Gemmobacter sp. 24YEA27: one gene and its partner. Each later gene encodes a partner of the first gene's protein in a complex. Links are inferred from orthologs where the notes say so. Each region holds a gene or a part of one and is shown on either strand. Other genes may lie near its edges. The genes, in order: nusB and rpsJ.

What was found.
Region 2: the proteins of nusB (region 1) and rpsJ are in contact, whole or in part, in a solved structure (PDB 3D3B), measured with the Escherichia coli proteins. The link is inferred for Gemmobacter sp. 24YEA27 from one-to-one orthologs.

Annotation. Positions count from the first base shown.
Region 1 is NZ_JASJPW010000001.1:1,515,571-1,518,802, reverse strand. Bases 192-3,109 are described here. They hold nusB (transcription antitermination factor NusB), read left to right. Parts: upstream 192-1,377; coding sequence 1,378-1,842; downstream 1,843-3,109. Other genes in these bases: QNO18_RS07565 (alpha/beta hydrolase), read right to left, coding at 2,378-3,109; QNO18_RS07570 (META domain-containing protein), read left to right, coding at 1,930-2,361; cobS (adenosylcobinamide-GDP ribazoletransferase), read left to right, coding at 515-1,279; cobT (nicotinate-nucleotide--dimethylbenzimidazole phosphoribosyltransferase), read right to left, coding at 192-388. In the rest of the region: more of cobT, read right to left, coding at 1-191; more of QNO18_RS07565, read right to left, coding at 3,110-3,232. UniProt on the Escherichia coli protein: Part of the processive rRNA transcription and antitermination complex (rrnTAC). The complex forms an RNA-chaperone ring around the RNA exit tunnel of RNA polymerase (RNAP).
Region 2 is NZ_JASJPW010000001.1:72,492-75,625, reverse strand. The notes cover bases 1-2,820. They hold rpsJ (30S ribosomal protein S10), read left to right. Parts: upstream 1-1,166; coding sequence 1,167-1,475; downstream 1,476-2,820. Other genes in these bases: rplD (50S ribosomal protein L4), read left to right, coding at 2,208-2,820; rplC (50S ribosomal protein L3), read left to right, coding at 1,486-2,211; tuf (elongation factor Tu), read left to right, coding at 1-833. In the rest of the region: more of rplD, read left to right, coding at 2,821-2,828; QNO18_RS00465 (50S ribosomal protein L23), read left to right, coding at 2,825-3,121. UniProt on the Escherichia coli protein: Involved in the binding of tRNA to the ribosomes. Part of the processive rRNA transcription and antitermination complex (rrnTAC). The complex forms an RNA-chaperone ring around the RNA exit tunnel of RNA polymerase (RNAP).

The DNA of each region.
Region 1 (3,232 bases):
CCCGGGTCGGACGGTCCAGGTCCAGCGCGATCACCTCAAGCTCTGCGCCGAAGGTCCGGGCGAGCTGGTTGATCGCGGCCCCGCCCTGGCGGAAATTCTCGACCATCTGCACCGTCACCTCGGCCGGAAAGGCCGAGATGCCGCGCGCCGTCACACCGTGATTGCCGGCGAAAACCGTGATCTGCACCCGCCCGGCCTCGGGCACTGCCCGGCCCTGCCATGCGGCAAGCCAGCGGGTGATCTCCTCCAGCCGGCCAAGCGCGCCGGGGGGTTTTGTCAGAACCGCATCACGCGCCCTGGCCGCCGCAACGGCGCCCGCATCCGGGGCCGGCAGTGCGGCACAAAGGGCACGAAACTCAGCGAGGGTGACCGGATCCGGGCTTTGCATGGAGTTCTCCGGGAAAGCGGCGCCATTACAAGACGCCGGAAAAGGCGCAGGACAGGAGCGGGAGTTGATCCCGCCGCGCCCAGCGGTTACCCCATGATGATGCGCCGTTCCAGCCGGAAAGCCCCGATGACCAAAAACAGCCCGCAACCCGCGCGCTTCCCCGCCGGGCGTATCCTCCAGGACCTGCCTTCGGCCTTTGCGCTCCTGACCCGGCTGCCGGTTCCGGCGCATCGCCACAGCGGCGCGTCAAGCGCCTGGGCCTGGCCGCTGGTCGGCCTTATATGCGGGGCGATCGGCGTGGCAGTGATCTGGCTTGGAGAGGCGGCAAGGCTCTCGCCGGGTGTGATCGCCGCGATGGCGATGGCCGTGATGGCGATGGTGACCGGCGGGCTGCATGAAGACGGGCTGGCCGATACCGCCGACGGGCTTTTCGGGGGCCGCACGCGGGAACGCCGGCTCGAGATCATGAAAGACAGCCATATTGGCAGCTTTGGAACCCTCGCGCTGCTGCTGGTGACGCTGGCCGCCTGGTCGGCGCTCACCGCGCTGATCCGCACCGGGCAGGCGGTGCCGGCACTGCTGGTGGCCGCCGCGCTGTCGCGGGCGCCGATGGCGGCGATCATGGCGGCCTTGCCGCCCGCGCGTCAGACCGGGCTTTCGGCGACAAGCGGCCGTCCGGGGCTTGCCACGGCGCTGATGGCGGTCGTGATCGGGTGCGGGCTCGCGCTGGCGATTGGCGGGCGGCAGGCGCTCCCCGCGCTGCCGGCGGTGCTGATCATCTGCGGGCTGCTGGCCGCCTCGGCGGCACGACGCATTGGCGGTCAGACCGGCGATATCCTTGGCGCAAGTCAGCAGCTGGCCTTTGCCGCCAGCCTTGCGGTCTTCGCCTGACGCCACGAGAACAACCGCGCTGGCTCTTGCGTCTGCGCCCACATTGGCGCAAATGACCCGCCTGTGTTAAGAAGCCAAATGAACAGCGGAACGGCCCCATGACCTCGCGCGAAGAAAAACGCCAGATGAAATCGGCCGCGAGGCTCTACGCGGTTCAGGCCCTCTACCAGATGGAGATTTCTGGCCAGACGGTCAAAGCCGTGAGCCGGGAGTTCGAAGCTCATCGCTTCGGTGCCAGCTATGAAGAGGGCGATTTCGCCGAAGGCGATACCGATCTGTTCCGCAGCCTCGTCGAACATGCGGTCAACTGGCAGGCACTGGTCGATCAGATGACCGATCGCGCGCTGGTGGCAAAATGGCCGATTGACAGGATTGATCCGGTGATCCGGGCGCTGTTCCGCGCCGCCGGGGCCGAACTGACCCAGATGGACACGCCGCCGAAAGTGGTGATCAACGAATTCGTCGACATTGCCCGCGCCTTCTTCCCCGAAGGCCGCGAGCCGGCTTTCGTCAATGCAGTCCTTGATCATATGGCGCGTGAGGCAAAGCCCGCGTCCTTCTGATCGGGTGCCCCCGGGCTTTCAGGAACGGGTACTTCATGCGAGGCTGAGCCCTGTCATGAGACCGGGAATCACCCGGAAGGAGATCAGATGCGCCCCTTCACTGCCTTGTCCCTTGCCCTGGCCACCAGCCTTACTTTCGCCGCAGGAGGTGCCATCGCCGCCGAAACCATAACCGGCGGCGAATGGCTTGTGATCGCCCAGGACGGCGTTCGGGTCAGCTATGAGGCCAGCTTTGCAATTGATGCAGACGGCCAGATCACCGGAAAAGCGCCCTGCAACCGCTATTTCGGGCCGAACCAGGCCGAGCTGCCGGCGCTTGCGCTGACCGCGATTGCCTCGACACGGATGGCCTGTGACCGGATGGCGGATGAACATGCCTATCTGACAGCCCTTGGCGCGATGACCGGTGCCGAGATCCGGGGCGAGACACTGGTCATGACCGGGCCCGATGACAGCAGCCTGGAATTTGCCCGTGATCCTGGGTCGAAATCACTGGTCTGCGATACCTGCGGCGGCTGATCCTGTCGCCCTGACCTCAGCCGAGCGCCGCCGAAAACAGGTCATGCGCGCTGTTGTAGAACCGCGCGCGATGCTCGGGCGTCTCCATCGGAACCTCGTGACGGGCGCCGGGATAGAGATCCAGCCGCCCGCCCTGCCAGGCCCGCATCCGCCGCAGGATCGGGCCGGGCAAGACGATATGTTCACGGCTGCCAAGCGCCACCAGCGAGGGCAAAGCCGGCGCCGGCATCCGCGTCATCCGGGCACATTCGCGCAACGCATCGCGCAACCAGCCCAGTGATGGCCCTCCAAGCCGCAGCCCCGGCTCGGTTTCCAGCTGCCGGCGCAGCCAGGACCAGGTCGGCGCGTCGCCGGTCAGGTGATTTTTCTCGAAACTGGTGCGCAGGATATAGCTTTGCGCCGAGGTGCTGGGCGCATAGCCGCGATCTTGCGGCAAAGCGAGCGGCAGGCGTTGCATCAGCCCGGCCAGCGGCTTGCCCCAGACCGGGATGCGAATCCCCCACATCGGCGCCGAAAAGGCCGTGGCCCGGAACGGCAGCCCACGCGTCAGCGCCCGGAGCCCGATCAGCCCGCCCATCGAATGCGACATCTGCATCAGGGGGCCGCTCACCCCCAGCTCCGCGCCCTCTGCGGCAATCCAGGCCAGAACCGCATCCAGATCGCGCTGATAATCGGTAAAATGCTCGACATGGCCCAGCATGGGATCAGGCAGCGCACGCGGCGACAGACCCTGGCCGCGCCAGTCCAGCGTGACCATCGACCAGCCACGCTGCTGCATCTCGCGCGCGGCGGGCCCGTATTTCTCGACATATTCGGTGCGCCCGGGCAGCAAAACCACCGTTCCAAGCGCCCCACCCGGCCAATATCCAAG
Region 2 (3,134 bases), 1.4 Mb from region 1 along the record:
TCCTGCTCGGCCGCCAGGTGGGTATCCCCTACATGGTCGTCTATATGAACAAGGTCGACCAGGTTGATGACCCGGAACTTCTGGAACTCGTCGAGATGGAAATCCGCGAGCTTCTGTCGTCCTACGAATACCCGGGCGACGATATTCCGATCATCAAAGGCTCGGCTCTGGCCGCGATGAACGGCACCAATCCGGAGATCGGCGAGAACTCGATCCGCGAACTGATCGCGGCTGTCGACGCCTATATCCCGACCCCGGAGCGCGCTGTTGACCAGCCCTTCCTGATGCCGATCGAAGACGTGTTCTCGATCTCGGGCCGCGGCACGGTTGTGACCGGTCGTATCGAGCGCGGCGTGATCAACGTCGGTGACGAAGTCGAGATCGTCGGCATCCGCCCGACCTCGAAGTCGATCTGCACCGGTGTGGAAATGTTCCGCAAGCTGCTCGACCGCGGTGAAGCCGGCGACAATATCGGTGCGCTGCTGCGCGGCGTCGACCGTGACGGCGTCGAGCGTGGTCAGGTTCTGTGCAAGCCGAAATCGGTTCTGCCGCACACCACTTTCGAAGCTGAGGCCTATATCCTCACCAAGGAAGAGGGTGGCCGTCACACGCCGTTCTTCGCGAACTACCGTCCGCAATTCTACTTCCGCACCACGGACGTGACCGGCATGGTCAAGCTTCCGGAAGGCACCGAAATGGTGATGCCGGGCGACAACCTGAAGTTCGAAGTCGAACTGATCGCGCCGATCGCCATGGAAGAGAAACTGCGCTTCGCAATCCGCGAAGGCGGCCGCACCGTTGGTGCAGGCGTCGTTGCGAAAATCATCAAGTGATCTGAAGCCTTCGGGCTTTGTGATCCAGAGGCCGCCCTTCGGGGCGGCCTTTTTCGTTGCAAGCCCCCGGGCGGGTGTATTCCACAGAAGTCAGGGGTGAAGGGGCAGGAAGAGGGCCCAGCCTCTTCAGGTGTTTTCGGCGATTCGCAGGGCAGGGGCCTTGATTTCCTCATGCTTTGGTGCAAAAGGGGCGCGCGGCGCTGGAAAGTGCCGTCTGCCTGATTCTTCGGGTGGGTAGTTTGTTCCGCCCGTTCAGAGAAAAAGACCGTCAACATGTGAACCTATCGGATGCGGCCATCCTGGCCTCATCATGACGTTCCGAAGGAAGAAGCAATGCAAGGTCAGACCATTCGCATCCGCCTCAAGGCCTTCGATTACCGCGTGCTGGATGCCAGCACCCAGGAAATCGTTTCCACGGCCAAGCGCACCGGTGCAGAAGTCCGCGGGCCGATCCCGCTGCCGAACAAAATCGAGAAATTCACGGTTCTGCGTGGTCCGCATATCGACAAGAAGTCGCGCGACCAGTGGGAAATCCGTACCCATAAGCGTCTTCTCGACATCGTCAATCCGACCCCCCAGACCGTGGACGCGCTGATGAAGCTCGACCTCGCCGCTGGCGTGGATGTCGAGATCAAGGTGTAAGGGGGCAAAAATGCGTTCCGGTATTATCGCAAAGAAGCTGGGCATGACCCGGCTGTTCCTGGAAGACGGCAAGCAGATCCCGGTCACGGTGCTGCAGCTTGACGCCCTTCAGGTCGTGGCAAACCGCACCGACGACGTTGACGGCTATACCGCTGTTCAGCTCGGCGCCGGCACTGCCAAAGTTTCGCGCACCACTGCCGCGCAGCGTGGCCATTTCGCGAAAGCGAATGTCGCCCCCAAGCGCAAGCTGGTCGAGTTCCGCGTCTCGCCTGACAACCTGATCGAAGTGGGCGCCGAAATCTCGGCCGAGCACTACGTTTCGGGCCAGTTCGTCGACGTTGCCGGTACCTCGCTTGGTAAAGGCTTCCAGGGTGCGATGAAGCGTCACAACTTCGGCGGTCTTCGCGCGTCGCACGGTGTGTCGGTTTCGCACCGTTCGCACGGTTCGACCGGCCAGTGCCAGGACCCCGGCAAGGTGTTCAAAGGCAAGAAGATGGCTGGCCATATGGGGGCCGTTCGCGTCACCACCCAGAACCTGCAGGTCGTCAAGACCGATGCAGAGCGTGGTCTGATCCTCGTCAAGGGCGCTGTCCCCGGTTCGGCCGGCGGCTGGGTCACTGTCAAGGATGCCGTGAAAAAGGCTCCGCATGCTGACGCTCCGCGTCCGGCTGCCGTCAAGGCGCTCGCGGGTGCTGCTGCTCCGGCTGTGGAAGCAGTCGAAGGGGGTGAAGCATGAAACTTGATGTGATCAAACTCGACGGCGACAAAGCCGGTTCGGTTGACCTGAACGAAGCGCTGTTCGGCCTTGAGCCGCGCGCCGACATTCTGCACCGTGTGGTCCGCTGGCAGCGTGCGAAAGCACAGGCCGGTACCCATTCGACGCTGGGTAAATCGGATGTCAGCTACTCGACCAAGAAGATCTACAAGCAAAAAGGCACCGGTGGCGCACGTCACGGGTCCAAGAAAGCTCCGATCTTCCGTCACGGTGGTGTCTATAAGGGCCCGCAGCCCCGCAGCCACGCCCATGATCTGCCGAAGAAGTTCCGTGCGCTCGGTCTGCGTCACGCGCTTTCGGCCAAGGCCAAAGCCGGCGAACTGGTGATCCTCGACAGCCTCGCGCTGGCCGATGCGAAAACCGGTCTTCTGGCCAAAACCCTGGGCGAGCGTGGCTGGAAACGCGTTCTGGTCATCGATGGTGCAACGGTTGATGCGAATTTCGCACTGGCTGCGCGCAACATCGAAGGCGTGGACGTGCTCCCGACCATCGGCGCCAATGTCTATGATATCCTGAAGCGTGACACGCTCGTGATCACCAAAGCAGGTATCGAAGCTCTGGAGGCTCGCCTGAAATGAGCGCGAAACCCGAACATTACGACGTGATCCGCAAGCCGGTCATCACCGAGAAAGCCACTATGGCCTCGGAAAATGGCGCGGTTGTGTTCCAGGTTGCGATGGCATCGACCAAGCCGCAGATCAAAGAGGCCGTCGAGGCTGTCTTTGGCGTCAAGGTCAAAGCCGTCAACACCACCATCACCAAAGGCAAGGCCAAGCGTTTCCGCGGCCGCGCCGGTGAGCGTTCGGACGTGAAAAAGGCCTATGTGACCCTCGAAGAGGGCAACACGATCGACGTATCGACCGGCCTCTGATCGTCAGATCCCC